3 regions of the Streptomyces sp. NPDC048392 genome follow, and region 2 is predicted to be linked to each of the others. Evidence: predicted binding sites of a transcription regulator. Region 2 holds the regulator's gene; each other region holds the start of a gene.

Region 1 (9,661 bases), on a different contig from region 2:
CCCCGGGGCCGAGGCGCGGCTGGCGGTGCTCATGCTCACCCTGCGGGCCGCGCGGGCCGGCACCGGGAACGTCACCGGGCAGGATCTCAACGGCTGGCTGCCGGGCGACGCCGAGCGGGTGCTTGAGCAACTCGTCGACGTCGGCTGGCTGCGGCTGCCGGAGACGGTCACCGTCGCGGAGGCGCTGGCCTCCCGGCCCGAGGAGCCCACCCAGGTCACCGTCCCCTCTCTGCTGGCCTTGGGGCCCCGCCCGTTCTCCTTCGGCAAGGTCACCCGTGCGAGGCTCTCGGGGTGGGCGCAGAAGGCGGTGGGCGACCGGAAGCTCCGCAAGAGGAAGTCGGCCGCCGCCACCCGGCTCCTCGCCGTGTACACCGCCGCCCACAGCCGTCCGGACGGCCGTCTCGCGAGCGCCTCGGACGACGGTCTCGACCTGGACGCGGCCGCATCGTTCTGCGCCCTGCGGCCCGAGGACGTGACCGGGCACGCCGGATCGCTGGTCACCGCCGACTGGCTCGCGGAGGGCGACACCGCCGGGGGAAGGCTGCGCGGGCGGCTCGCCGAGCGTGTCCTGCCGCTGAGCGGGCTGCTGTGACACCGGGTGCTGTGGCACCGGATGCTGTGACACCGGGTGCGCAGACGCGCACCGCAGGAGACGCGGGGCCGTAGCGACGGGCGGCTCCGCGAGCGGGCGCGGGCGCGGGCGGGCCTCCACAACGGTGCCGTACCCGGCAGTGGACCCGGCGGGGCGGACGCGGACCCGGTGCCCGGAGACGCCCGGTGCCCGGCACCCCCGAGGGGGTACCGGGCACCGTTCAGCTCAGCGCAGCGCTCAGTGGGAGTGGCCGTGGCTGTGGCCACCGGCGGCCGGCTCCTCCTCTTCCTTCTTCTCGACGACCAGGGTCTCGGTCGTCAGGAGGAGGGAGGCGATGGAGGCGGCGTTCTCCAGGGCGGAGCGGGTGACCTTCACCGGGTCGATGACGCCGGCCTTGACCAGGTCGCCGTACTCGCCGGTGGCGGCGTTGAAGCCCTGGCCCTTGTCCAGCTCGGCGACCTTGGAGGTGATGACGTAACCCTCCAGGCCGGCGTTCTCGGCGATCCAGCGCAGCGGCTCGACGGCGGCACGGCGGACGACCGCGACACCGGTGGCCTCGTCGCCGGTCTTGCCGAGGTTGCCCTCGAGGACCTTGACGGCGTGGACCAGCGCGGAGCCACCACCGGAGACGATGCCCTCCTCGACCGCGGCGCGGGTCGCGGAGATGGCGTCCTCCAGACGGTGCTTGCGCTCCTTCAGCTCCACCTCGGTGGCGGCGCCGACCTTGATCACGCACACGCCGCCGGCCAGCTTCGCGAGGCGCTCCTGGAGCTTCTCGCGGTCCCAGTCGGAGTCCGTGCTCTCGATCTCGGCCTTGATCTGGGCGATGCGGCCCTGGACCTCGTCACGCTTGCCGGCACCGTCGACGATCGTGGTGTCGTCCTTGGTGACGGTGATGCGGCGGGCGGTGCCGAGCACGTCGAGACCGACCTGGTCGAGCTTGAGGCCGACCTCCTCGGAGATGACCGTGGCGCCGGTGAGGACGGCCATGTCCTGCAGCATCGCCTTGCGGCGGTCGCCGAAGCCGGGGGCCTTGACGGCCACCGCGTTGAAGGTGCCGCGGATCTTGTTGACGACGAGGGTGGAGAGCGCCTCGCCCTCCAGGTCCTCGGCGATGATCAGCAGCGGCTTGGAGGCGTTGGCCTGGATGACCTTCTCCAGCAGCGGCAGCAGGTCCGCGATGGAGGAGATCTTGCCCTGGTTGATCAGGACGTACGGGTCGTCGAGGACGGCCTCCATGCGCTCCTGGTCCGTCACGAAGTACGGCGACAGGTAGCCCTTGTCGAAGGCCATGCCCTCGGTGAAGTCCAGCTCCAGACCGAAGGTGTTGGACTCCTCGACGGTGATGACACCGTCCTTGCCGACCTTGTCCATCGCCTCGGCGATCAGCTCGCCGACCTGCTGGTCCTGGGCGGACAGACCGGCGACGGCGGCGATGTCGGACTTCTCGTCGATCGGGCGGGCGGTGGCGAGGAGTTCCTCGGACACGGCCGCGACGGCCGCGTCGATGCCCTTCTTCAGCAGCGCCGGGGAGGCACCGGCGGCGACGTTCTTCAGGCCCTCGCGGACGAGTGCCTGGGCGAGCACGGTGGCGGTGGTGGTGCCGTCACCCGCGATGTCGTTGGTCTTGGTCGCCACCTCCTTCACCAGCTGGGCGCCGAGGTTCTCGTACGGGTCCTCGACCTCGACCTCGCGGGCGATGGTGACGCCGTCGTTGGTGATGGTGGGGGCGCCGAACTTCTTGTCGATGACGACGTTGCGGCCCTTGGGGCCGATCGTCACCTTCACGGTGTCTGCGAGCTTGTTGACGCCGCGCTCGAGGGCGCGACGGGCGTCCTCGTCGAACTTCAGGATCTTCGCCATGGGAGCGTGAGCCCTCTTCCGGAAATCTTGGGGTTATACGGCACTGCGCCCCCGGCGCCCGGCTTCTTGGTGGTAGCGGGAGTCAGGGGCGCAGCAGAAAAGCAAGGTGCTTCGGTGAAGTGAGGTGCTACTTCTACTTCTCGACGATCGCGAGCACGTCGCGGGCCGAGAGGACGAGGTACTCCTCGCCGTTGTACTTCACTTCGGTGCCGCCGTACTTGCTGTAGAGCACGACGTCGCCGACGCTGACGTCGAGCGGAAGACGGTTGCCGTCCTCGAACCGGCCCGGGCCCACGGCCAGGACGACGCCCTCCTGGGGCTTCTCCTTGGCGGTGTCCGGAATGACCAGGCCTGAGGCCGTGGTCTGCTCGGCGTCGAGCGGCTGGACCACGATGCGGTCCTCGAGCGGCTTGATGGCAACCTTGGAGCTGGTGGTCGTCACGATCCGACCTCCCCCTTCGGAGATCTCACGGGGTTAACTGTCTGAGGTGGCGACCAGGTCGATCCGTCGTCGCGGGTGCCGGACCTGCCCGTCGCGTTGTTGGCACTCTCCGGTGGGGAGTGCCAGAGCCGAGACTATGACTGCGATTAGCACTCGGTCAAGCTGAGTGCCAATGCCGACGGCGCGTCGGCGGGATTTCCCGTGCTCACGCCTCCTCGAAACGCACTCGCCGCGGGTGCGCGCGTCGCGGGAACCGCCGCCCCCGGGCCCCGCTTCCGGCCTGAGCGGCCTCGCCCTCAGACGCCGGGCGGCCGAGGTACCCGCCGACGCCGAGAGGTCAGACCCACCAGCGGCGTCACCGCGAGCATCATCGCTGTCAGAGGTAGTCCTCCAGGCGGGCCGCCCTCAGCCCCTGCTCCTCGATCGTCCTCAGCAAACGTTTTGTGCGGGACCGCAGGTGCGCGGCCGTCGGGTGGTCCGGGCCGACGGCCACGATGTCGCCGGGGTGGAGGCGGTGGTCGCCGCGGCTGAAGGTGAGGGTGCCGCCGGTGTCGAGGGTGGCGCGCCACAGGACGAGGGCGGTGATGCCGCAGTCGGCGGCGGCACGCAGGGTGGTGGTGTCGTACGTGCCGTGCGGCGGCCGGAAGAGGCGGGGGCGGACACCGAAGCGGGACCTGAGCTTGGCCTGCTGACCGCAGATCTCGGCGCGCTGGCCGGGGTAGGGCAGGCCGCGCAGGGTGCGGTGGTCGAGGGTGTGGTTCTGCAGGCTCGCGCCGACCGACCGCAGCCGGGCGAAGTCGCCGTACGCCGGTCCGGCGACGGTGTCGGTGAGGAACAGGGTGACCGGGAGCCGCCGTTCGCGGATCAGGTCGGCGAGGCCGGGGTCGCGCTCGGCGCTGTCGTCGTAGGTGAGGAAGACGACCCGGTCGGTGGTGCGGACGTGGTCCACGACGGGCGGCAGGGCCCTCCCCTGGTCGCTGCGCCCGTCGCCGCCCCGGGCGGGGTCCCCGGCGACCGCCGCGTGTTCGGCGGGGGCGGCGAACTCGGCGCAGCCGGCGAGCAGGAGGGCGGCCAGGGCGGCCAGGGCGGTGCCGGCCGGACGGAACCGCCCTCGCCTCACAGGTAGTCCTCCAGGCGGGCCACCGCGTACCCCTCGGCGGTGATCCGGTTCAGGAAGCGGCGGACCATGTCGGTCATCGTGCCGTCCCAGTCGTCCGTGCCCCGGAAGTGGGTGAGGACGATGTCGCCGGGGTGCAGGTCCTGGTCCCACTCGCGGTACTCCCAGTGGTCGACGTACACCTCCTCGCTCCAGATCGGCGCGTACTCGATACCGCAGGACTTCGCGGCGCGCAGGGTGTCGCGGTTGTAGTTGCCGAAGGGCGGGCGGAAGAGGACGGGGCGCTTGCCGTAGTGCTTCTCCATCACGTCCTGCATGCCGCAGATCTCCCGCTTCTGCTCCTCGTAGGAGAGCGCCGGGAGGTAGGGGTGGCTCAGGGTGTGGTTGTTGAGGGTGATCCCGCGGGCCTGCATCCTCTCGAAGTAGCCGTAGTCGTCCTTGATCTCCTTGTCGGTGAGGAAGACCGTGTAGGGGACCTTCAGCTCACTCATCATCCTCAGGAAGGCCGGGTCCTTCTCGGCGCCGTCGTCGATGGTGAGGAAGACGATCTTCTCCTTGGTGGGGACCGTGGTGAAGACCGGCGGGAGGCCCTCCTGCTCCTGGCCGTCCACCTCGAAGCCCTCGCGGGCCTTGATCTCCGGCTTCTTCGCGGGGGGCGCGGGCGCCGCCAGCGGGACCTTCCTGAGGTTCCAGCGCTTGGCGGCGGCGGCCCGGGCGGCCTGGGCTGCGCGCAGCTTGGACGCGTAGCCGTCGAGGGCGCGGGCCGGGGGCGCCTGGAGGGGCTGCCGGCCGGAGGCGCCCCGCGCTTCGCCGGCGTCGTCGTGCGCACAGCCGGCGGCGAGGCCGGCGACGGCGAGGACGGCGGTGGCGATCGCTCCGCGCCTGCGGAGAACGGGACGAGAGGCCCGGGACACGCGCGACGCCCGACTTTTGTCATTTTGTACGACTTCTCGCATGGTGCCGGATCCTCGCAGTCCCCGGCCGCCGGAACCGGCCCGACACCGCGCCGGAGGCACAGCGTCCACCGACTGGCCCACAATGAGGCGGTGAACGACCTGGACTCCCTCCTCGCCCTGCTCACCGACGAAGGCCGCGCGCTCCTCGACGAGGTGCGCGACACCGACCCGGAGCGGGAGTTGGCGGTCGCCACCCGGCTGCGGCGCACGCACCCCGTCGAGCTGGTGTCGGCGGCGCTCGGGCAGGCGCGGCTGCGGCAGCGGGCGGTGGCGAAGTTCGGGGCCGAGGACGCCGGGCGGATGTTCTTCACACCCGACGGGGTCGAGCAGTCGACGCGGGCGAGCGTGGCGGCGTACCGGGCCGGGCGGTTCGCGGCGCTGGGCGTCACCTCCGTCGCCGACCTGTGCTGCGGGATCGGGGGCGACGCGATCGCGCTGGCCCGCGCCGGGATCCGGGTGCTGGCCGTCGACCGCGACCCGGCGACGGCCGCGGCCGCCCGCGCCAACGCCGACGCGCTGGGGCTCGGTGACCTGGTCGAGGTGCGCGAGGCGGATGTCACGGAGGTGGACACGGACGGGTACGACGCCGTGTTCGTCGATCCCGCGCGGCGGGGCGGGCGCGGCAGGATCTTCGACCCCGAGGCGTACTCGCCGCCGCTGTCCTGGGCCGTCCGGGCGGCCCGTGCGGCGTCCCGCGCCGCCGCGCTGAAGGTCGCGCCGGGCATTCCGCACGAGGCGGTGCCCGAGGACGCCGGGGCCGAGTGGATCTCCGACGGCGGGGACGTGAAGGAGGCCGTGCTGTGGTTCGGCACCGGTGCCGCGCCGGGGGCGGTGCGGGCCACGCTGCTGCCCGGCCCCCGCACCCTGCCCGGCACCGGCCTGCCCGACCCGGAGGTCCGCACGCCCGGCCGGTACCTGTACGAGCCGGACGGCGCCGTCATCCGGGCCCACCTGGTCGCCGAGGTCGCCGGACAGGTCGGCGGCGGGCTGCTCGACGCGACCATCGCGTACGTCACCGCGGACGAGCTGCTGCCGACGCCGTACGCCACGGCGTACGAGATCACCGACCGGATGCCCTTCAACGTCAAGAAGCTGAGGGCGCTGCTGCGGGAGCGCGGGGTCGGCACGCTGACGGTGAAGAAGCGGGGCTCGGCGGTCGGGCCGGAGGAACTGCGCGGGAAGGTCAGGCCGCAGGGGCCGCACGCGGCCACCGTCTTCCTGACCCGGGTCGCGGGGGCGCCGACGATGCTGATCGGGCACCCGGCGCGTTAGGGGGTGCCGTCCGGATCAGGCCGGTTCCGGGCCACGGTGCCTCGCGGCCGGCCCGCGCGGGGTCCGCCGCGTGCCCGGCACCGCGGTCCCGGCGGCGTCCGGACGAGACCTCCTAACCGGCCGCCTCCTCGGCGCGGCGGGTCAGCAGGGCGCGTTCGCGTGCGTTGCGGGTCAGACACGCCGCCCGTTCGAACTCCGCGCGCGCCTCGGCCGTGCGGCCCAGGCGGAGCAGGAGGTCGCCGCGGACGCTGGGGAGCAGGTGGTAGCCGCGCAGGGCGGGTTCGGCGGCGAGGGCGTCGACGAGAACCAGGGCGGGGGCCGGTCCTTCGGCCATGGAGACGGCCACCGCGCGGTTGAGTTCGACGACCGGGGACGGAGTGCGCGCCGCGAGCAGGCCGTAGAGCGTGGCGATGCGCGGCCAGTCGGTGTCCTCGTAGGTCCCGGCCGTCGCGTGGCAGGCGGCGATCGCGGCCTGGAGGACGTACGGGCCCGGGGCGGCGGAGCCGGTGGTGGTGTGGGCGTGGTCGAGGGCGGTGATGCCGCGGGCGATGAGCATGCGGTTCCAGCGGTGGCGGTTCTGGTCCTTCAGGAGGACCGGCTCGCCGTCGGGCCCGGTGCGGGCGGCGGTGCGGGAGGCCTGGAACTCCAGCAGGGCGGCCAGGCCGTGGACCTCGGGTTCCTTCGGCATCAGGGCGCTGAGCACGCGGGCCAGGCGCAGGGCGTCCTCGCACAGGCCGGGGCGGAGCCAGTCGTCGCCCGCGGTGGCCGCGTAACCCTCGTTGAAGATCAGGTAGATGACCTCAAGGACCGAGCCGAGGCGGGCCGCGCGATCCGGGCCGTAGGGCACCTCGAAGGCGACGTTCTTCGTGGCCAGGGTGCGTTTGGCGCGCACGATGCGCTGCGCGACCGTGGCTTCGGGGACGAGTCGGGCGCGGGCGATCTCGGAGGTGGTCAGGCCGCCGAGCAGGCGAAGGGTGAGGGCGATGCGGGACTCGGCGGACAGCACCGGGTGGCAGGCGGTGAAGACCAGCCGCAGCAGGTCGTCGTCGATGTCCTCGGGGTCGGCGGGCTCCTCGGGCGCGGGCGCCGAGGCGGGCAGGTCCCGGCCGATCTCCGCCAGCTTGCGGGCGTAGTTCTCCCGGCGCCGGATCAGGTCGACGGCGCGGCGGCGGGCGGTGGCCATGAGCCAGGCGCCCGGGTTGTCGGGCACGCCGTCCCCGGGCCACTGCCGCACGGCGGCGACCAGGGCGTCCTGGGTGAGTTCCTCCGCGATGCCGACGTCCCCCACGAGCCGGGTGACGGCGGCGATGACGCGCGGCGACTCCAGCCGGAAGACGGTCTCGAGGGCCTCGGTGGGCTGCGGTTCCACAGCCCACCATGCAACACCCTCAGGGCCTCGTGGCCAAACGGGGCTCAGCCCTCCATCAGTTCCCGCACCTCGCAGGTCACCGTCCAGTGCTCCTCGTGCACCTTGAGGAACCGCTTGGTCCACTCGACCGCCTCGGCCCGGTCCTTGGCCTGGAGCAGGGCGTAGCCGCCGACGACCTCCTTGGACTCGGTGAAGGGCCCGTCGGTGACGGACAGCTGCCCGCCCTCGTAGTGGACGCGGGTGCCCTGGGCGGTCGGGGTCAGCCCGGCCGTGTCGAGCAGGACGCCGGCCTTGGTCATCTCCTCCATCAGCTTCTCCATGCGCTGCACCAGCTCGGGGCTGGGGCCGCCGGCGGGGGCGTCGTTCTCCTCGATGCGGATCAGGGACAGGTAGCGGGGCATGGTGGCTCCTCGGGTCCGGCGGCCGGGGCTCCTCCCCGGCCTCTCACCCCTTGCGTCGAACGAACCGCCGGTGGATCGACATCCGCCGCGGGATTTCCCGCTCGTCTTTTCCCTCTTCACCGCTTTCTCAGCGCAGTGTCTTCCACAGGTCAGTGGCGTCCGGCTCGTCGGCCACCACCCGGTTGGGGTCCGAGGGCGCCGGCAGCACGGGCATCGTCAGCGTGCGTACGTCCTGGGCCGTGAGGCCGCCGAGGCTGCGGCCCAGGCGGGTCAGCTCGCCCAGGGAGTCAAGTCCGGTGTCGGTGGTGAGGCTGCCGGTGAGCGCGTCGGCGACCTGGTACAGCCGCGCGGGGTCGGTGAGCAGGTCGGTGGCGGAGATCCGCTCCAGCAGGGCCTTGACCAGTTTCTGCTGGAGTTCTATCCGGGCGAGGTCGCTGCCGCTCTCCAGCCCGTACCGGGTGCGGGCCAGGCCGAGGGCCTGGGTGCCGTCGAGGTGATGGGTGCCGGCGTCCAGGTGCAGGTGGCTCCTGTCGTCGTCGATGTCCACATCCGTGGTGACCGTGACCCCGCCGAGCGCGTCGACCAGCTCGGCGAAGCCGGAGAAGTCGATCTCGATGTAGTGGTCCATGCGCACGCCGGTGAGCGACTCGACGGTCTTGACCGCGCAGACCGGTCCGCCCAGCTCGTAGGCGGTGTTGAACATCGCTCCGCTCGCCTCCCGGGTCGCACCGCCCGACGGCAGCGGGCAGGCGGGCCGGTGGACGAGCGTGTCGCGCGGGATGCTGACCACGGTGGCGGCGGTACGGCCCGCGTCCAGGTGGACGACCATCGCCGTGTCGGAGCGGGCGCCTCCGCTGTCGCCGCCGCCGAGTTCCCGGTTCTCCTCGCCGCTGCGCGAGTCCGAGCCGAGGACGAGGAGGTTCAGGGCGCCGGTGGGCACGGGGGACGTGGCGGGCGAGGCGGAGGGGGCGGTGACCGGGCGGGCGGGGCGGTCGTCACCGAGCGCGCTGTCGATGTCGACGCTCTTGATGTTGCCGGTCAGGTGCCAGTAGGCCCAGCCCGCCGCCGCGGCGCCGAGCAGCAGGGCGCCGACCAGTGCGAGACCGACGGCTTTCAGCCCCTTCGAACGGCCGCTCCGCTCCTCCTGCCCCTCCCGCGCCACCATGCGTCAGCCCCCGCCCGTGTCGTCCCGTTCGGTCCCCGTCCGAATGCCCCGCAGGAAGGAACATAAGTCCGAATTGTTTAATCAGGAACATGCGGGGCGGGCTTCTGCGGAAATTCTCAGAATTCGGAAACGGCCGCCGAACGTTTCGGGCGGGGAGCGGCGACAGTGGCGGTCTAAGCCTCCCGAAGCGCCCGGGGCGGCGCCGTGCTGCTGCGCACCTCCAGGCTGGTGGCCAGCTCCACCCGGGTCGCCGAGGCGGACCCGTCGTCCCGGGCGAGGTCCAGGACCAGTCGCGCCGCCGCCTCGGCCATCTCCATCAGCGGCTGGCGTACGGTCGTCAGCGGCGGCCCCACCCAGCGGGCCACCGGCAGGTCGTCGAACCCGACCACGCTCAGGTCCTCCGGAATCCGCAGACCCAGCTCCCGGGCGGCCTCGTACAGCCCGAGCGCCTGGAGGTCGTTGCCGGCGAAGACGGCGGTCGGCC
Region 2 (9,661 bases):
GGCGTACATCCTCTCCGACTCCGAGAGCCGGGTGCTGGTCGCGGAGGACGCCGCACAGCTGGCCAAGGCGAAGGAGAAGCGGGCGGAACTGCCCGACCTCACCCACGTCGTCGTGATCGACCCGACCGGCGCCGACACCGCCGAGGACTGGATCCTCACCCTCGACGAGCTGGAGCGCCGGGGCGCGGCCCGCCTGGAGCAGGACCCCGAACTGGTCAGGAAGCGGGTCGGCGCGCTCACCAAGGACCAGCTCGCCACCCTCATCTACACCTCCGGCACCACAGGCCGGCCCAAGGGCGTCCGCCTGCCGCACGACTGCTGGTCGTACATGGCGAAGGCGATCGCCGCGACCGGCCTGGTCACCAAGGGCGACGTGCAGTACCTGTGGCTGCCGCTCGCGCACGTCTTCGGCAAGGTGCTCACCTCCGGCCAGATCGAGGCCGGTCACGTCACCGCCGTCGACGGCCGCGTCGACAAGATCATCGATAATCTGCCGACGGTCCAGCCGACCTACATGGCGGCCGTGCCCCGCATCTTCGAGAAGGTCTACAACGGCGTCGCCGCCAAGGCCCGCGCGGGCGGCGGGGCCAAGTACAAAATCTTCCAGTGGGCCGCCGACGTCGCCCGCGAGTACGCCAAGGTCACCCAGGACAACTTCAAACGCACCGGCACCGCGAGCGCCCCCGCCGGCCTGCGCGCCAGGCACGCCGTCGCCGACAGGCTCGTCTACGCCAAGATCCGCGAGGCCTTCGGCGGCCGTCTGCGCGCCTGCGTCTCGGGCTCGGCGGCCCTCGCCCCGGAGATCGGCTACTTCTTCGCCGGCGCCGGCATCCACATCCTGGAGGGTTACGGCCTCACCGAGTCCTCGGCCGCGTCCTTCGTGAACCCCGGCGAGGCCTACCGCACCGGTACGGTCGGCAAGCCGCTGCCCGGCACCGAGGTGCGCATCGCGGCCGACGGCGAGATCCTGCTGCGCGGCCCCGGCATCATGGAGGGCTACCACAAGCTGCCCGAGAAGACCGCCGAGGTGCTGGAGGCCGACGGCTGGTTCCACACCGGCGACATCGGCGAGCTGTCGCCCGACGGCTACCTGCGCATCACCGACCGCAAGAAGGACCTCATCAAGACGTCCGGCGGCAAGTACATCGCGCCCGCGGAGGTCGAAGGGCAGTTCAAGGCGGTCTGCCCCTACGTCTCCAACATCCTGGTCCACGGCGCCGACCGGAACTTCTGCACCGCGCTCATCGCCCTCGACGAGGTCGCCATCACCGAGTGGGCCAAGAAGAACGGCCTGGCGGGCAAGCCGTACGCGGAGATCGTCGCGGCGCCCGCGACCGTCGAGATGGTCGACGGTTACGTCACGCGGCTCAACCAGGGCCTCCAGCGCTGGCAGACCATCAAGAAGTACCGTCTGCTGCCCCGCGACCTCGACGTCGAACACGGCGAGATCACCCCCAGCCTGAAGCTGAAGCGGCCGGTGGTGGAGCGGGAGTACAAGCACCTGATCGAGGAGATGTACGAGGGTTCGCGCGAGGCGTAGCGCACGGCGCGGCACTGTCCGTGCGGTGGATGTTCGAAGACGTCCGGTTTCCGATCGGTTTCCGGACGTCTTCGCGCGTTCGCCTAGCACGGTTCTCACCCGTGGCGGCCCACTTCGGTAACTCGGCGCTTATGGGCGGGGCCGGTCTGTCACTCTGTCGGCAATGACTGCGAGGGATTCGCGCGAACTGCCCGGGGAGACGTGCATGGGGGCCATTCCGATGCAGCGGGAGACCGCCTCCCGCGCAGGCGCGGCGCCCGCGCACACCGCTGGGGTATCCGCCCCGGAGTGCGCGCGGGCGCAGGTGTCCCTGCTCGGCAGCTCCCTCGCGCCGGGTGCCGCCCGTGAGATGGTGCGGGCCGCGCTCGCCGACTGGTCCGCGCTCGGGGTGCCCGGCACGGAGCAGCTGACCGAGCACGTCGCCGCCGACGCCCTGGTCGTCGTCAGCGAGCTGGTCACCAACGCCGTGGTGCACGCCGGCACCGACGTCGAGGTGGGCCTCCGGGTGGAGGAGACCGGCACCCTTGTCGTCGAGGCCACTGACCAGCACCCCTCCCGCGCCCCGAGGTGCGGGGACCACGAGACGCCGCACGATTCCGCGGAGTACGGGCGCGGCCTGCGGCTCGTCGCCGCCCTCGCGGAGGCCTGGGGCATCACGTACCGCCCGGGCACCAAGACGGTGTGGGCGCGTCTGCCGGCCGACGGTGCGGGGACCGCCGCCGGCACGTGGGCCGCCGACGGCGCGGGCGCCGCTGAGGGCGCCGTGCCGGGCACCAGTGCCGGGTTCGCCGGGGGCGACGGCGCTGCGGGGTTCGGTGGGGGCGACGGTGCTGCGGGGTTCGGTGGGGGCGACGGTGCCACGGGGTTCGGTGGGGGCGACGGTGCTGCGGGGTTCGGCGGGGGCGGTGCTGCTTCGGGGGCCGGTGGGTCGGCCGGCGCCGCGGGGGCCGACGGGGCTCCCGGGACTACGGACCAGGTGGAGGCGTACGAGGCGGGGCGACCCGGGGTACGCCCCGCCGAAGCGTCGGTCGTCCGTCCGCCGACGGAGGACGCCGGAGACTGTGACCGGCCGGGTGGCGCAGACCGGCAGGACGGAGCGGACCGGCCGGGTGGCGGGGACCGGCAGGACGGAGCGGACCGGACGGATGGCGGGGACCGCCCCGGCGGACCGGATCGGCGGAGCGCGGCAGACCGGGTGGACGCGGCAGACCGGGTGGACGCAGCGGGCCGGCCGGGCGGAGCGGACCGGGCCGGCGGAGCGGGCGGTCCGGAGGGCCGGGGCGACGTGTCCGGGGCCGGCCGGCGTGGTGTGCGGGACCGGGAGTGGCTGGGCCGGGGCGCGCTGTCGTTCCTCGCCGAGGCCTCCGACCTCCTGGCCGGGCAGCTCGACGAGGATCTGGTCGCCTCCCTCACCGGCCAGCTGATCGTGCCCCGGCTCGCCGACTGGTGCGGGGTGTGGCTGGAGGACGAGTCGCTGGGCCGGGGCGCCTGGAGCGACGACCCCGGCGCGGCCGTGGGCGCACGGCTGGCCCGCGTGTGGCACGCCGGGGAGGGGCACCTCGACGAGCTGCGCGCGGCACTGGAGAAGGACCCGCCCCGCCCGCGCGACCCGTGGCGCTCAGGTCCGGTCGGCCACCCCTGGCCCGGCGGGGCACTCGGCCCGGACGGCACGCACGGCGCCGCGCTCGCCTACCGTCTGGTCGCCGGCGGCAGGCCGCTGGGCACCCTGGTCATCGGGCGGGCCGGCGACTCCGGCTTCCCCGACGAGATCACCGGCCTGGTCGAGGATCTCAGCCGCCGGGTGGCGCTCGCCATCGGCGCCGCCCGCCAGTACGCGCGGCAGGCCACCATCAGCGCCGTCCTGCAGCGCGGCCTGCTGCCCGGCGCCGTCGCCGAGATCCCCGGCGTGCGCAGTGCCCTCGTCTACGAACCGTGCGACAAGGGCGGCCCCAGCGGAGACTTCTACGACCTCTTCCCGGCCGGGGACGGCCGCTGGTGCTTCGCCGTGGGCGACGTCCAGGGCAAGGGCCCCGAGGCGGCCGTCGTCATCGGGCTGGCCCGGCCCTGGCTGCGGCTGCTGGCCCGCGAGGAGTACGGCGTCCCCGACGTCCTGGACCGCCTCAACCAGCTCCTGCTCGACGACGCCACCGAGGCCGCCGACGCCGCCGCCCGCGCCCTGGTCGCCGCCGGCGGCCCACCGGTTGCCCCGGGCGACGGACCGCAGACCCGCTTCCTGTCCCTGCTCTACGGCGAACTGGCCCCCTTCGAAGGCGGCGTCCACTGCACCCTCGCGTCGGCCGGACACCCGCTGCCGCTGCTCCTCGCACCCGACGGCGCGGTGTGCGCGGTCGCGCGCCCGCAGACCCTGCTCGGGGTGGTCGAGGACGCGACGTACACCAGCGAGACCTTCGAGCTGCGGTCCGGCGACACGCTGCTGTGCGTCACGGACGGGGTCACGGAGCGGCGCAGCGGCTCCCGCCAGTTCGACGACGGCGACGGGCTCGCCGCGGCGCTGGCCGGGTGCGTGGGCCTCGACGCCGAGCTGGTCGCCGAGCGCATCAGGAGGCTGGTGCACGACTTCGGGCCCCGGCCTCCGGAGGACGACCTGGCGCTGCTGGTGCTCCAGGCTCAGTGAGCCCACGGGCGGGGGACGCGCCCGGGTGCGGGACAATGGAACGCATGCCCTCCGCACTCCCCGACGGCGAGCCCGTCCCCGCCGACGGCGCCCTGCCCGCGCCCGCGCTCGCCGGGGCCGCCGACCGCCCCCTCGGCTTCTACCTGCACGTGCCGTACTGCGCGACCCGCTGCGGCTACTGCGACTTCAACACCTACACCGCGACCGAGCTGCGCGGCACCGGTGGCGTTCTCGCCTCCCGCGACAACTACGCCGAGACGCTCGCCGACGAGGTCCGCCTGGCCCGCAAGGTGCTCGGCGACGACCCCCGCGAGGTCCGCACGGTCTTCGTCGGCGGCGGTACACCGACGCTGCTGGCCGCCGGTGACCTGGTGCGGATGCTGGGAGCGGTCCGGGACGAGTTCGGCTTGGCGCCGGATGCCGAGGTGACGACGGAGGCCAACCCCGAGTCGGTCGACCCGGCGTACCTCGCCACCCTCCGCGAGGGCGGCTTCAGCCGGGTCTCGTTCGGCATGCAGAGCGCGCGGCAGCACGTCCTGAAGGTCCTGGACCGCACCCACACCCCGGGCCGCCCGGAGGCCTGCGTCGCCGAGGCCCGCGCGGCGGGCTTCGACCACGTCAACCTCGACCTGATCTACGGCACCCCCGGCGAGTCCGACGACGACTGGCGGGCCTCGCTGGACGCGGCGCTCGGCGCCGGACCCGACCACGTCTCCGCGTACGCCCTGATCGTGGAGGAGGGCACGCGGCTCGCCCGGCGCATCCGGCGCGGCGAGGTCCCGATGACCGACGACGACGTGCACGCCGACCGGTACCTGATCACCGAGGAGACCCTGTCGGCGGCGGGCTTCGACTGGTACGAGGTGTCGAACTGGGCCACCTCCGACGCGGGGCGCTGCCTGCACAACGAGCTGTACTGGCGGGGCGCCGACTGGTGGGGTGCGGGACCGGGGGCGCACTCCCACGTGGGTGGCGTGCGGTGGTGGAACGTGAAGCACCCCGGCGCGTACGCGGCGGCACTGGCGGCGGGGAGGTCGCCGGGCGCCGGGCGGGAGATCCTGACGGACGAGGACCGGCGTGTGGAGCGCGTCCTGCTGGAACTGCGCCTGCGGGAAGGAGTCCCGCTGTCGTTGCTGCGGGAGGCGGGGCTCGTGGCGTCGCGGCGGGCGCTGTCCGACGGGCTCCTTCAGGAGGGGGCGTACGAGGCGGGGAGCGCGGTGCTCACGCTGCGCGGGCGGCTGCTGGCGGACGCGGTGGTGCGGGACCTGGTGGACTGACCGGTCCTTTCTCGCCCCCGCCGCCCCTTCCCCGTTCTCGTTCCCGCCGCCCTTCCCCATTCCCGGCGGTGCCGCGCCCCAGACCGCCTCGGCCTGAACGGCTGCGCCCCAGACCTGGCCTCGGCCTGAACGGCCGCGTCCCGGACCCCGCCCCGTCCTCGAACGGCCTCGGCCTCGGCCTCGAGCGCCGGACGGGCTGGATCGAGCCCGTCCGGCGTTCGAGGACTCACGCCGTCACGAAGTCGATCAGTTCCTCCACCCGCCCGAGCAGCTCCGGCTCCAGGTCCTTGTACGAGCCGACCCGCGCCAGGATCGCCTGCCACACCGCGCCCGTCTCGGACGGCCACCCCAGGGCCCGGCACACCCCCGTCTTCCAGTCCTGCCCGCGCGGCACCCCGGGCCAGCCGTCGATCCCCACCGACGACGGCTTCACGGCCTCCCAGATGTCGATGTACGGGTGACCGACGACCAGCGCGTGCTCGCTCGTCACCGCCTCCGCGATCCGCCACTCCTTCGACCCCGGCACCAGGTGGTCCACCAGGACCCCCAGCCGCGCGTCCGGACCCGGCGCGAAGTCGTCCACGATCGACGGCAGGTCGTCCACGCCCCCCAGGTACTCCACGACCACGCCCTCGACGCGCAGGTCGTCGCCCCACACCTTCTCGACCAGCTCGGCGTCGTGCCGCCCCTCGACGTAGATGCGCCCGGCGCGGGCCACCCGCGCGCGGGCGCCGGGGACGGCGACCGAACCGGACGCCGTACGGGAGGGCCGCACCGGCCCGGAGGACGGCCGCACCAGCGTCACCACCCGCCCCTCCAGCAGGAAGCCGCGCGGTTCCATCGGGAAGACCCGGTGCTTGCCGAAGCGGTCCTCCAGGGTCACCGTGCCCGCCTCGCAGCCGGTCACCGCGCCGCAGAAGCCGGTGCCTGGCTCCTCGACCACCAGGCCGGGATCGGCCGGGACCTCGGGAACGGGCTGCGGTTTCTTCCACGGAGGGGTCAGGTCGGCGGAGTACTGGCGCATTCTGACGACGATACGAGGAGTCCGCGCGCCGTGATCAGCGCGACACGCCGAAACGGGCGGCCAGCGCGTCCCGTTGGGCCCGGACGAAGCCCGCGTCCACCACCGCTCCGTGACCGGGAACGTACAGCGCGTCGTCACCGCCCAGGCCCAGCAGCCGGTCCAGCGCGGCCGGCCAGCACGCCGGTACGGCGTCGGGGCCCGCCTGCGGCTCACCGGACTCCTCGACCAGGTCGCCGCAGAACACGACCGCACGGGCGCCCGGCACCAGCACCGCGAGGTCGTGACCGGTGTGCCCGGGTCCCACCTCGGCCAGCAGCACCCGTCGGCCGCCGCCCAGGTCGAGCGCGCGCTCGCCGCGGACCTCGTGCCGGACGGGGACGAGCGCGTCGGCCGCCTCCCGCGCCGACCGGGCGTCCAGCCCCTCCGCCACCGCGTCCGAGCGCAGTGCCTCCCGCCCGTGTCCGCCCGGCGCGAACAGCGCGTCCGTGCCCACCGCGCCGTACACCTCCGCGCCCGCGAACGCCGCGGCGCCGAGGACGTGGTCGAAATGCGGGTGGGTCAGCGCGAGATGCGTCACACGGCGGCCGGCGAGCCGCCGCGCTCCCTCGCGCAACCGGGCGCCCTCGTCCAGGCTCGACCCCGCGTCGACCATCAGCGCCGCGTCCGCCCCGACGACCAGCCCGGCCGTGCAGTCCCACCCCGGCAGCCTGCACCGCCCCACCCCGTCCGCCAGCCGCTCCCAGCCCAGCTCTTCCCAAGTCACCGTCACGGCGACGACGCTAACGGCAACGCACCGGCCTTGCCGGGGGCGTACCCCACGGCCGTACACTGGCCCGGGGAAGTCTGGCACTCGCGCGCCGTGAGTGCCAGGACTGACAGTGGTACAGGCAAGGCGGGACCGGCCGGACGCCGGCCGGACGACAGCTGGAGGTGCGCGCGGATGCTCAGTGAACGCAGGCTCCAGGTGCTGCGCGCCATCGTCCAGGACTACGTCGGCACCGAGGAGCCGGTCGGCTCCAAGGCCCTCACCGAGCGGCACAACCTCGGCGTCTCCCCGGCCACCGTGCGCAACGACATGGCGGCCCTGGAGGACGAGGGGTTCATCGCCCAGCCGCACACCAGCGCCGGGCGCATCCCGACCGACAAGGGCTACCGGCTCTTCGTCGACAAGCTGGCCGGCGTCAAGCCGATGACCGGGCCCGAGCGGCGTGCCATCCAGAACTTCCTGGAGGGCGCCGTCGACCTCGACGACGTGGTGGCCCGCACGGTGCGGCTGCTCGCGCAGCTCACCCGGCAGGTCGCCGTCGTGCAGTATCCGTCGCTGACCCGCTCGACCGTGCGGCACGTGGAGCTGCTCTCGCTCGCGCCCGCGCGCCTGATGCTCGTGCTGATCACGGACACCGGCCGGGTCGAGCAGCGGATGGTCGACTGCCCGGCGCCGTTCGGTGAGACGTCGGTGGCGGATCTGCGGGCGCGGCTCAACAGCCGGATCGCCGGGCGCCGTTTCACCGACGTGCCCGGCCTGGTCGAGGACCTGCCCGAGGCATTCGGGGCCGAGGATCGCGGTACGGTCTCCACCGTGCTCTCCACTCTCCTGGAGACGCTGGTCGAAGAGAACGAGGAGCGGCTGATGATCGGCGGCACCGCCAATCTGACCCGCTTCGGGCACGACTTCCCCTTGGTGATCCGGCCCGTACTCGAGGCGCTGGAGGAGCAGGTCGTGCTCCTCAAGCTGCTCGGTGAGGCGAAGGATCCGGGCGTGACCGTCCGTATCGGTCATGAGAACGCCCACGAGGGACTCAACTCCACGTCCGTCGTGTCGGTGGGCTACGGTTCGGGCGGCGAGGCGGTTGCCAAGCTCGGCGTGGTCGGACCGACCCGCATGGACTACCCGGGAACGATGGGAGCGGTACGCGCAGTGGCACGGTACGTCGGACAGATCCTGGCGGAGTCGTAGGTGGCCACGGACTACTACGCCGTACTCGGCGTGCGCCGCGACGCTTCCCAGGACGAGATCAAGAAGGCGTTCCGGAGGCTCGCCCGCGAGCTGCACCCGGACGTCAACCCCGATCCGAAGACCCAGGAGCGGTTCAAGGAGATCAACGCCGCCTACGAGGTGCTGTCGGACCCGCAGAAGAAGCAGGTCTACGACCTCGGCGGCGACCCCCTCTCGCAGGCCGCCGGCGGTGGCGCGGGCGGCTTCGGCGCGGGTGGCTTCGGGAACTTCTCGGACATCATGGACGCGTTCTTCGGTACGGCGTCGCAGCGCGGACCGCGTTCGCGCACCCGCCGCGGCCAGGACGCGATGATCCGCATCGAGGTCGAGCTGGACGAGGCCGCTTTCGGTACGACCAAGGACATCCAGGTCGACACCGCGGTCGTCTGCAACACGTGCAACGGCGAGGGCGCGGCGCCCGGCACCAGCGCCCAGACGTGTGACATGTGCCGCGGCCGCGGTGAGGTCTCGCAGGTCACCCGGTCCTTCCTGGGCCAGGTCATGACCTCCCGCCCCTGCCCCCAGTGCCAGGGCTTCGGCACCGTCGTCCCGACCCCGTGCCCCGAGTGCGCGGGCGACGGCCGGGTCCGCTCCCGGCGCACCCTGACCGTGAAGATCCCGGCCGGTGTCGACAACGGCACCCGGATCCAGCTCGCGGGCGAGGGCGAGGTCGGCCCCGGCGGCGGTCCCGCCGGTGACCTGTACGTCGAGATCCACGAGCTGCCCCACTCGACCTTCCAGCGCCGCGGCGACGACCTGCACTGCACGGTCACCATCCCGATGACGGCGGCGGCCCTCGGCACGAAGGTGCCGCTGGAGACCCTCGACGGCATGGAGGAGGTCGACATCCGCCCGGGCACCCAGTCCGGCCAGTCGATCCCCAAGCACGGCCGGGGCGTCACCCACCTGCGTGGCGGCGGCCGGGGCGACCTCATCGTCCACGTCGAGGTCATGACCCCCGGCAAGCTCGACCCCGAACAGGAACGCCTCATGCGTGAGCTGGCCAAGCTCCGTGGCGAGGAGCGTCCGACGGGACAGTTCCAACCCGGGCAGCAGGGGCTGTTCTCCCGGTTGAAGGACGCGTTCAACGGGCGCTGAGCCCGGTGTCCGGAAGGCCCAACGGGCCGTCGCCGGGCTCTTCACGAGGCGGATGCTTCTGGCGTATGCCAACGGAAGCCCGGATTCGGAC
Region 3 (9,661 bases), on a different contig from region 2:
GGATCGTGACGCCGGTCGCGGCCCGGTAGGCGGATGACCCGCCGGGTCAGATCTGGTTCTCGCCGCCGTCGACGTACCAGTTGGCGCCGAGGACGAAGCTGCTCTGGTCCGAGGCGAGGAAGGCCACCACCGCGGCGACCTCCTCGGGGCGTCCCATCCGGCCGATCGCGGTGTCCCCGGCGAGCTTCGTGTGGACGGTCGGCGCGTTCGACTCGCCGAAGAGGTCGGTGATCCCGGGGGTGTCGACCGGCCCCGGGGAGATGGCGTTGACCCGGACGCCGCGGCCCTTGAGCTCGTTGGCCCAGCCCCGCGCGAAGGCGCGGACGGCGGCCTTGGAGGCGGCGTACAGACTGAACGCCTCCGCACCGTTGTCGGCGGCGGTGGAGGCGTTGAGGATGACCGAGGCACCGTCGTTGAGCAGCGGCAGCGCCTGCTGCACGGTGAAGAGCGTGCCCCGCACGTTGACGCCGAGGATCTGGTCGATCTGCTCCTCGGTGATCTGCTCAAGCGGCACGAGGGAGGCGGTCGCCGCGTTGGCGAAGACCACGTCGAGCCCCCGGCCCCGGGCGCGGACCGCGTCGTAGAGCCGGTCCAGGTCGGCCCGGTCCGAGACGTCACCGGCCACTGCCGTGACCCTCTCCGCACCGATGACCTCCACGGCCGCGTCGAGCGTGGCCTTGCGCCGGCCGGTGATGAACACGTGCGCGCCCTCGTCCGCCAGCCGCACCGCGCTGGCCAGACCGATCCCCGTGCCGCCGCCGGTGACGACGGCGGTCCTGCCTTCGAGCTGTCCCATGGTGAACGCCCTCCGATCAACATTCAGTACCGAGCGGTACTGAAAGCGACCGTAGCACATCCGTATCGATTGGTACCGAAGGCGTAGACTGGGGAGCATGGAGAAGCGACGGAAGGGGCCGATCGGCCGGCCCAGGGGCTTCGACGCCGACGAGGCCCTCGAAAAGGCCATGCGGGTCTTCTGGGAGCAGGGGTACGAGGGCGCCAGCCTCACCGACCTGACCAGCGCCATGGGCATCACCCGCACCAGCATGTACGCGGCCTTCGGCAACAAGGAGGACCTGTTCCGCAAGGCGCTCGAGCGCTACGAGGAGGGTCCCGCCGCCTACGTGGCCCGCGCCCTGCGCAAGCCCACCGCCCACGAGGTGGCCACGGCGTTCCTGAACGGCGCCGTCGACACCTGCACGCGCCCCGACTGCCCGGCAGGGTGCCTGGGCGTCCAGGGCTCCCTCGCCTCCGGCGAGACGGGACGCCCCGCCCGGGACCTGCTCGCCGACTGGCGCAACGGGGGCGTCTCCCAGCTCCGGGACCGGTTCCGGCAGGCCGTCGAGGACGGCGATCTGCCCCCCGGCACTGACCCGCTGCACGTCGCCCGCTACCTCATGACCTTCGCCAACGGCATCTCCGTGCAGGCCACCGGTGGCGCCACCCGTGAAGACCTCCAGCGGGTGGCCGACACGGCCCTGCGCAACTGGCCACCCGCCTGACGACACCCTTCAGGGCCGTACGCACACCACGCCGCCTCAGCGGCAGACCCCTGACGGGCGGAGCGGTTCAGCCTCGGCGCGGGACGCCCCGCGAGGGACCCCTCTCAAAAACCGAGGACAAAACAGCGATTTTGTCCTCGGTTCTCGACATGCCCCCCACCGCCCCACCAGCTCACCGGCCCACCAACCCGCCAATCCACCGGCCCACCGGCTTCCCAACCCACCAACCCACCGGCCCACCGGCTTCCCAACCCACCCCGCACCGACCCGCCGGTCGTCAGACGCCAAGCCCCACCGACCCACCGGTCGTCAGACGCCAAGCCCGCCCGTCGTGCTGGCGAGACGCGAGACACGCGCGCCCCTCACCCCGGGCCCCTGGACGGCCCACCCGAGGGACCGGCATGCCCGGACACCCGCTCTCCCCCGGCCGCCCGCACGCTTCTCACCCGTGCTGGAGCGGGCCGGGTCAAGGGTGGCCCGAAGGGCCATCGGCGCAGCCGACGCGGAGCGCCCTTGACGCGGGTCGTGGAAGCACGACACTGGCCAAGAAGCGGGCGGCCCCAGGCCCAGGTTCAGGCCCAGACCCAGACCCAGACCCAGACCCAGCAGGAGGCTCCGAAAAGGTCACGCCTCCGGTCCCGGCCCCACCAGCGGCAGCGGCAGCGGCAGCGGCGCGAACTCGTACCCCTCCCACAGGCGCCGGGACGTCTCCTCCGGGTACGGCGCGACGGTCGGCTCGGCGTCCAGAACCTGTACGAGGCGCCGTTCCGTGTCGTACACCGGCCAGCCGGGGTCGCCGGTGCGGGCGAACGCCGTCCAGGCGGAGCGGAAACGCGACGACAGGGCCAGCGCCTCCTCGGACGGCTCCGCACCGGCGAACAGGAGCAGCGCCACGTCCGCCTGGAAGGTGCCGAAGAGGAGCGGGACGTCCAGCGCGTGACAGGCGCCCAGGGCGCCGCCGTCGGCCGGGGCCGGCCAGGTCAGTTCGTAGACGTGGGCCCGGCCGCCGCCCGCGAGGTGCGCCTCGGCCAGGTGCAGGGAGGGCATGGCGAACAGCCAGTCGGTCTGGACGCGTTCGTAGAGGTCGTTCGCACAGGCGCCGGGGAACGCCGCCCGGTAGGCGGCCTCGCCGCCCGGTGCGTACAGGCGCAGGGAGGCGCTCGCGCGGGCCTCGTCGATCTCGCCGAGCTTCCCGGCCATGGCGGTGAACAGGCGGTGCTCGTCCCGGTTGTGACCGACGACCAGGTCGACGTCGCGGGACGCGCCGGACGCGAGCGCCTGCCAGGGCATGACCGGCAGGACCTCGCCGTCCACGACCGGGGAGTACGGGGTCACCGTGGGCGCCGCCCGCCCCCAGCGGGCGACGTTGCCGGGCATCTTCGGGGCGAGGGCCTGACCGGCCCTGACCAGTCGGTCCGGGGCGACGCCCGAGAGGTCCGCGACGGTCGGGCGGAGACCGACCTCGGCGGCGAGGGCGGCGCCGAGGTCCCGGGCGAGTTCGGCGGAGAAGAACGTGCCCGGCACGCTCTGGGCGATGGCCCGCCGGAAGAGTCCGGCCGCGCGCGGCATGGCCAGCAGGGCGGCCACGGAGCCGGCACCCGCCGACTCGCCGAAGACGGTGACCCGGCCGGGGTCGCCGCCGAACGCGGCGATGTTGTCCCGTACCCATTCCAGCGCGGCCACCTGGTCGAGCAGGCCCCGGTTGGCGGGGGCGCCCTCGATGTGGGCGAAGCCCTCCATGCCGACGCGGTAGTTGAGGGTGACGACGACGAGGTCGCCGTCGGCGGCGATGCGACGGGCGTCGTAACCGGGGCTGCCGGAGTGGCCGAGCCTGTACGCGCCGCCGTAGATCCAGACCATGACGGGGCGGTGGGCGGCCGGGTCGGCGGCCGGCGTCCAGACGTTGACCGTCAGCCAGTCGTCGCCCCCGGGGGCGGCCGGCGCGCCGGAAGCGTCCGGTACGCCGGGAGCGGCCGGCGCGCCGGGGGAGTCCGGTACGCCGGCCGCCCCCACGATGCCGAGGTCCTGCGGGGGCGGCGGACCGAAGACGTAAGCGTCGCGTATGCCGTCCCAGGGGCGTGCGGGGCGCGGGGCGGCGAACCGGGCGCCTCCCACCGGGGGTTCGGCGAACGGGATGCCGCGGAAGACGGTCAGGCCGTCCTCGGCCCGTCCGCGCACCGCACCGAAGACGGTGCGCACCACGGGGTCGGTCGTGCTCATCGATCACTCCTCACTGGTCTACCGCAGGCCGTGCGCCAGTTGGTGATCCATGGACCCTACGCCGTGGTGCGCACCGCGCTCGGCCGGAGGGCTGCTCAGCTCAGGGTCTTCAGCGACGCCGCGTCGTACGGGGCGAGGGCGTCGAAGCGGCCGGTGAGCACCTTCTCGGCCCACTGCGGGTCCTGGAGCAGCGCGCGGCCGACGGCGACGAGGTCGAACTCCTCGCGCTCCATGCGGTCGAGGAGGTTGTCGAGGCTGCCGACGGGAGCGCCCTCGCCCAGGAATGCCTTGGTGAAGTCGCCGTCGAGGCCGACCGAGCCGACGGTGATCGCGGGCCTGCCGGTCAGCTTCTTGGTCCAGCCGGCGAGGTTGAGGTCCGCGCCGTCGAACTCGGGGAGCCAGTAGCGGCGGGTGGAGGCGTGGAAGGCGTCCACTCCGGCCGAGGCGAGCGGAGAGAGGACGGCCTCCAGTTCCTCGGGGGTCCCGGCGAGGCGGGCGTCGTAGGCCTCCTGCTTCCACTGGGAGTATCGGAAGATCACGGGGAAACCGGGGGAGACCTTCTCCCGTACGGCGGCCACGATCTCGGCGGCGAACCTCGTCCGGGCCACGGGGTCGCCGCCGTAGGCGTCGGTGCGGCGGTTGGTGCCGGGCCACAGGAACTGGTCGACGAGGTAGCCGTGGGCGCCGTGGATCTCCACGCCGTCGAAGCCGATGCGCTCGGCGGCCGCGGCGGCCTCGGCGAAGGCGCCGATGACGTCGTCCAGGTCGCGCTGGGTCATCGCCCGGCCGGTGGCCCGGTCCTCGCCGATGCGCAGGCCGGACGGGCCGACGGGGGGCGCGTCGGCGAAGGGGGGCTCCCCGGCCTTGCGCACCATGCCGATGTGCCACAGCTGCGGCACGATCGTGCCGCCCGCCGCGTGCACCGCCTCGGCGACCCTCGCCCATCCGGCGAGCTGCTCCTCGCCGTGGAAGCGCGGCACCCGGTCGCTCTGCCCGGCCGAGTCGTGGCCGACGTACGTCCCCTCGGTGACGATCAGTCCGACCCCGGCGGCGGCGCGGCGCGAGTAGTACGACACCACGTCCTGGCCGGGTACACCACCCGGGGAGAACATCCGGGTCATCGGCGCCATCACGACGCGGTTCGGCACGGTGAGGCCGTTGATGGTGGCCGGGCGGGCGAGGAGCCGGGCGGCGCGGGAGGCGGCCTCGGCGGGGATGACGGTCACGTGGGGCTCCAGAGGTGGGTACCGATGGGTATGTGCGCGCGCATGCACCGCACCCCCACCTGAACCACCCCGTCCCGCCGGACCATTCCGTCCCCCGCCGCCGATCTGCCGTGACCCGGGCCACACGGGGTGGTCGGGGCGGGAAACGCCCGAGGGCGGCACCCCCTTGTCGGGGGTGCCGCCCTCGGTCCGTGCGGGACGGCCGATCAACCGGAAACGGTCGATCAGAAGTCCATGTCACCGCCCGGCATGCCGCCCGGAGCGCCGCCGCCGGCGGCGGCCTTCTCCGGCTTGTCGGCGATGACGGCCTCGGTGGTGAGGAACAGCGCGGCGATGGAGGCGGCGTTCTGCAGCGCGGAACGGGTCACCTTCGCCGGGTCGATGATGCCTTCGGCGATCATGTCGACGTACTCACCGGTCGCGGCGTTCAGGCCGTGGCCGACGGTCAGGTTGCGGACCTTCTCCACGACGACGCCGCCCTCGAGACCACCGTTGACGGCGATCTGCTTCAGCGGGGCCTCCAGGGCGAGCTTCACGGCGTTGGCGCCGGTCGCCTCGTCACCCGACAGCTCCAGCTTCTCGAACACCTGGGAGGCCTGGAGCAGGGCCACGCCACCACCGGCGACGATCCCCTCCTCGACGGCCGCCTTCGCGTTGCGAACGGCGTCCTCGATGCGGTGCTTGCGCTCCTTGAGCTCGACCTCGGTGGCGGCACCGGCCTTGATGACGGCCACGCCGCCGGCCAGCTTCGCCAGGCGCTCCTGGAGCTTCTCGCGGTCGTAGTCGGAGTCGCTGTTCTCGATCTCGGCGCGGATCTGGTTGACCCGGCCCTGGACCTGGTCGGCCGAGCCGGCGCCGTCCACGATCGTGGTCTCGTCCTTGGTGATGACGACCTTGCGCGCGCTGCCCAGCAGGTCCAGCGTGGCGTTCTCGAGCTTGAGGCCGACCTCCTCGGAGATGACCTCGCCGCCCGTGAGGATGGCGATGTCGCCGAGCATGGCCTTGCGGCGGTCACCGAAGCCCGGGGCCTTGACGGCGACGGACTTGAAGGTGCCGCGGATCTTGTTGACGACCAGGGTCGACAGGGCCTCGCCCTCGACGTCCTCGGCGATGATCAGCAGCGGCTTGCCCGACTGCATGACCTTCTCCAGGAGCGGCAGCAGGTCCTTGACGTTGCCGATCTTGGAGTTGGCGATGAGGATGTACGGGTCGTCCAGGGACGCCTCCATACGCTCCATGTCGGTGGCGAAGTACGCCGAGATGTAGCCCTTGTCGAAGCGCATACCCTCGGTGAGCTCGAGCTCCAGACCGAAGGTCTGGGACTCCTCGACGGTGATGACGCCTTCCTTGCCGACCTTGTCCATGGCCTCGGCGATGAGCTCGCCGATCTGGGTGTCGGCGGCGGAGATGGAGGCCGTGGAGGCGATCTGCTCCTTGGTCTCGACGTCCTTCGCCTGCTCCAGCAGGGCGGCGGAGACGGCCTCGACGGCCTTCTCGATACCGCGCTTCAGGGCCATCGGGTTGGCGCCGGCCGCGACGTTGCGCAGGCCTTCCTTGACCAGGGCCTGGGCGAGGACGGTCGCGGTGGTCGTACCGTCACCGGCGACGTCGTCCGTCTTCTTGGCGACTTCCTTGACCAGCTCGGCGCCGATCTTCTCGTACGGGTCCTCGAGTTCGATCTCCTTGGCGATGGATACACCATCGTTGGTGATCGTGGGGGCGCCCCACTTCTTCTCGAGGACGACGTTGCGGCCCTTGGGGCCGAGCGTCACCTTGACGGCGTCCGCGAGCTGGTTCATGCCGCGCTCGAGGCCGCGCCGTGCCTCCTCGTCGAACGCGATGATCTTGGCCATGTGAAGTGGTCCCTCCAGGACTGGGGGTGATTCCTTCGGACCGCGCCCGCGCCCGCGACGGACGGCTCGCCGGCGTTGTGGTTCCTTCCCCACTCGGCCTGCGGGCCTCACCGACCCGGTCCTTCGTTGTCACTCTCACCTTCAGAGTGCTAACGCCAATGATTAGCACTCGCCCCCGTCGAGTGCAAGCGCCTCCCACGGATCGGCCATGCGGTCAGCCACCCGCGAACAGGGACCGGGCGGGTGTCCGGGCAGGTGTCCGGGCAGGCCGAAGGGCCCGCACCCCCCGGTTGGGAGGTGCGGGCCCTTCGGAGAAGAACCGTTCGCTTGCGGTGGCCGGACGTCTCAGGCGCTGAGGCGAACCATGTCGGCCTGCGGGCCCTTCTGACCCTGCGAGATCTCGAACTCGACCCGCTGGCCTTCTTCGAGGGTGCGGTAGCCGTCCATCTGAATCGCGCTGTAGTGGACGAAAACATCCGCACCACCGTCGACCGCGATGAAGCCGTACCCCTTCTCCGCGTTGAACCACTTGACGGTGCCCTGAGCCATGCCTAACTCCCCTATTACTGGCCCTTGCACAGATCCGCACTTCGCGGACCCGGGTCAGACCTCGCCCCCCACGACCGGGGGCGTGCGCCGGAACGCGTCGACCGCGGCTGAATGTATCTGTCCAACTGCCGTCTGCAACAGGTCAATCGGACGAGAAATCTGGACGCACCCGGTCCGGAATGTGGCGAGAATTCGCCTGAATTCGGGTCAAGTCAGGTCACTCAAAAGGAGTAAAAGCCGCGAAACACGCCCACACTTTGGCTGCTTCTTGTCGGGCCGGCGGCAGGAATTCACGGTTCCCGTTGTCGTGATCGGGAGCGCGTTCCCCAACTCTACCGCGCTCAACCCAATGGAATTGCCCCCTCCGCTTCTCTTACGGAGAGGGCAAGACGCACTACCGGAAGTATCAGCGGGAGATCAGCGGGGATCAGCCGCCGGCGACCGCCGGGATGATCGAAACCCCCGCGCCGTCCGGGGTCGCGGTCTCCAGGCCCTGCTCGAAGCGGACGTCGTCGTCGTTGACGTAGACGTTGACGAAGCGGCGCAGCCTGCCCTGGTCGTCCAGGACGCGGGCGGCGATGCCGGTGTGGTTCTTCTCCAGGTCGGAGATGATCTCCCCGAGGTTGGCGCCCTCGGCATCGACCTCGGCCCTGCCGCCGGTGTAGGTGCGCAGGATGGTCGGGATGCGAACGGTCACGCTCATGCGAGGCCAGCCTCTCGGAAGGAGTCCAGGTTCGGGCGGATGGTGGCGCTGAGGCCGGTGCCGGCCACCGCGTCGAGGGTCTTGAGTCCGTCGCCGGTGTTGAGGACGACGGTGCTGAGCGCCGGGTCGAGGACGCCGTTCTCGATCAGCTTCTTCGTCACGCCGACCGTCACGCCGCCCGCCGTCTCCGCGAAGATGCCCTCGGTACGGGCGAGCAGCTTGATCGCGTCCACGACCTGCTCGTCGGTCACGTCCTCCACGGCACCGCCGGTGCGGCGCGCGATGTCGAGGACGTAGGGGCCGTCGGCCGGGTTGCCGATGGCCAGCGACTTGGCGATGGTGTCCGGCTTCTGCGGGCGGACCACGTCGTGACCGGCCTTGTACGCCGTGGAGACCGGCGAGCAGCCCTCGGCCTGCGCGCCGAAGATCCTGTACGGCTTGTCCTCGACCAGACCGAGCTTGATCAGCTCCTGCAGCCCCTTGTCGATCTTCGTGAGCTGGGAGCCGGAGGCGATCGGGACGACGAGCTGGTCGGGCAGCCGCCAGCCGAGCTGCTCGCAGATCTCGTACGCCAGGGTCTTGGAGCCCTCGGCGTAGTACGGGCGCAGGTTGACGTTGACGAAGCCCCAGCCCTCGCCGGCCGGGTCGCCGATCAGCTCGGAGCAGAAGCGGTTCACGTCGTCGTAGTTGCCCTGGATGCCGACCAGCTCACCGCCGTAGACGGCGGCCATGACGACCTTGCCCTGCTCCAGGTCGTGCGGGATGAACACGCAGGAGCGGAAACCGGCGCGGGCGGCGGCGGCGCCGACGGCACCCGCGAGGTTGCCGGTGGAGGAGCAGGACAGGGTGGTGAAGCCGAAGGCGCGGGCGGCCTCGATGGCCTGGGCGACGACGCGGTCCTTGAAGGAGTGCGTGGGGTTGCCGGAGTCGTCCTTGACGTACAGGCCGCCGGTGACGCCGAGTTCGCGGGCGAGGTTGTCGGCCTTGACGAGCTTGGTCCAGCCGGGGTTGATGTTCGGCTTGTCGGCCACGTCGGCGGGGACGGGCAGCAGCGGGGCGTAGCGCCAGATGTTGGCCGGGCCCGCTTCGATCCGCTTGCGCAGTTCCTCGGTGTCGTAGGCCGAGAAGTCGTAGGCGATCTCGAGGGGGCCGAAACACTCCTCGCAGGCGAAGACCGGTCCGAGCGGTACCCGGTGGCCGCACTCCCGACAGCTCAGCGCCGCGGCGGGACCGAGGTCGACCGTGGGGTTCGCTGCGTTCGCGGAGTTCGTGGTGCTTTCGGCAGTCTGCACAGCCATGGAGGCGAGGCCCTTTCTCCTCATCTTCCTCACGACGCATCTCGCCGTGAGACGGATTTGGCACCTTCCCTAGCCGGGAGCCCCGCCACGTCTGTGTGACAAGAGCCGGCTGGAGGGTTGCCGGGGCTTCATCGGGCCGTATCCCTCTGCCCCTCTGGATGAGCGGTATGTGGTTGTTTTTCCGTTGTGCGCGCGGCGACCCCGGCATGCGGTGGTCCCACGCGTTGTTCAAGACTGTAACCGAAGGCCAGGACGGTTGAGATAGTCGTCCGTACCGCGAGATGGATCACAAAGGAGCTTCGGGACGTGC

The links. The regulator HrcA, encoded in region 2, represses chaperone genes, less so after heat shock. The targets are predictions, from matches to a motif close to TTNGCACTCNGNNNNNCNGAGTGCNAA.
Region 1: a site for HrcA is predicted at 3,044-3,070, ahead of groES (co-chaperone GroES). Genes of this name have one in related genera too.
Region 3: a site for HrcA is predicted at 6,928-6,954, ahead of groL (chaperonin GroEL). Genes of this name have one in related genera too.

The regions. Positions count from the first base shown of each region.
Region 1 is NZ_JBICYB010000002.1:327,314-336,974, reverse strand. It holds gene ACGFYH_RS05520 (hypothetical protein) at 1-592, shown strand, start outside; gene groL (chaperonin GroEL) at 830-2,455, opposite strand; gene groES (co-chaperone GroES) at 2,589-2,897, opposite strand; gene ACGFYH_RS05505 (polysaccharide deacetylase family protein) at 3,274-4,017, opposite strand; gene ACGFYH_RS05500 (polysaccharide deacetylase family protein) at 4,014-4,970, opposite strand; gene ACGFYH_RS05495 (methyltransferase domain-containing protein) at 4,953-6,242, shown strand; gene ACGFYH_RS05490 (RNA polymerase sigma factor) at 6,355-7,611, opposite strand; gene ACGFYH_RS05485 (YciI family protein) at 7,656-8,012, opposite strand; gene ACGFYH_RS05480 (LCP family protein) at 8,140-9,177, opposite strand; gene ACGFYH_RS05475 (LacI family DNA-binding transcriptional regulator) at 9,351-9,661, opposite strand, start outside.
Region 2 is NZ_JBICYB010000001.1:147,065-156,725, forward strand. It holds gene ACGFYH_RS00595 (AMP-dependent synthetase/ligase) at 1-1,540, shown strand, start outside; gene ACGFYH_RS00600 (SpoIIE family protein phosphatase) at 1,746-4,175, shown strand; gene hemW (radical SAM family heme chaperone HemW) at 4,220-5,452, shown strand; gene ACGFYH_RS00610 (DUF3097 domain-containing protein) at 5,679-6,476, opposite strand; gene ACGFYH_RS00615 (MBL fold metallo-hydrolase) at 6,511-7,245, opposite strand; gene hrcA (heat-inducible transcriptional repressor HrcA) at 7,417-8,433, shown strand; gene dnaJ (molecular chaperone DnaJ) at 8,434-9,570, shown strand.
Region 3 is NZ_JBICYB010000005.1:149,851-159,511, forward strand. It holds gene ACGFYH_RS10505 (TetR/AcrR family transcriptional regulator) at 1-29, shown strand, start outside; gene ACGFYH_RS10510 (SDR family NAD(P)-dependent oxidoreductase) at 47-796, opposite strand; gene ACGFYH_RS10515 (TetR/AcrR family transcriptional regulator) at 894-1,502, shown strand; gene ACGFYH_RS10520 (carboxylesterase/lipase family protein) at 2,127-3,722, opposite strand; gene ACGFYH_RS10525 (NADH:flavin oxidoreductase) at 3,818-4,948, opposite strand; gene groL (chaperonin GroEL) at 5,173-6,801, opposite strand; gene ACGFYH_RS10535 (cold-shock protein) at 7,147-7,350, opposite strand; gene ACGFYH_RS10540 (MoaD/ThiS family protein) at 7,778-8,053, opposite strand; gene thrC (threonine synthase) at 8,050-9,351, opposite strand; SAM riboswitch class I at 9,369-9,516, opposite strand; gene ACGFYH_RS10550 (glucosyl-3-phosphoglycerate synthase) at 9,658-9,661, shown strand, end outside.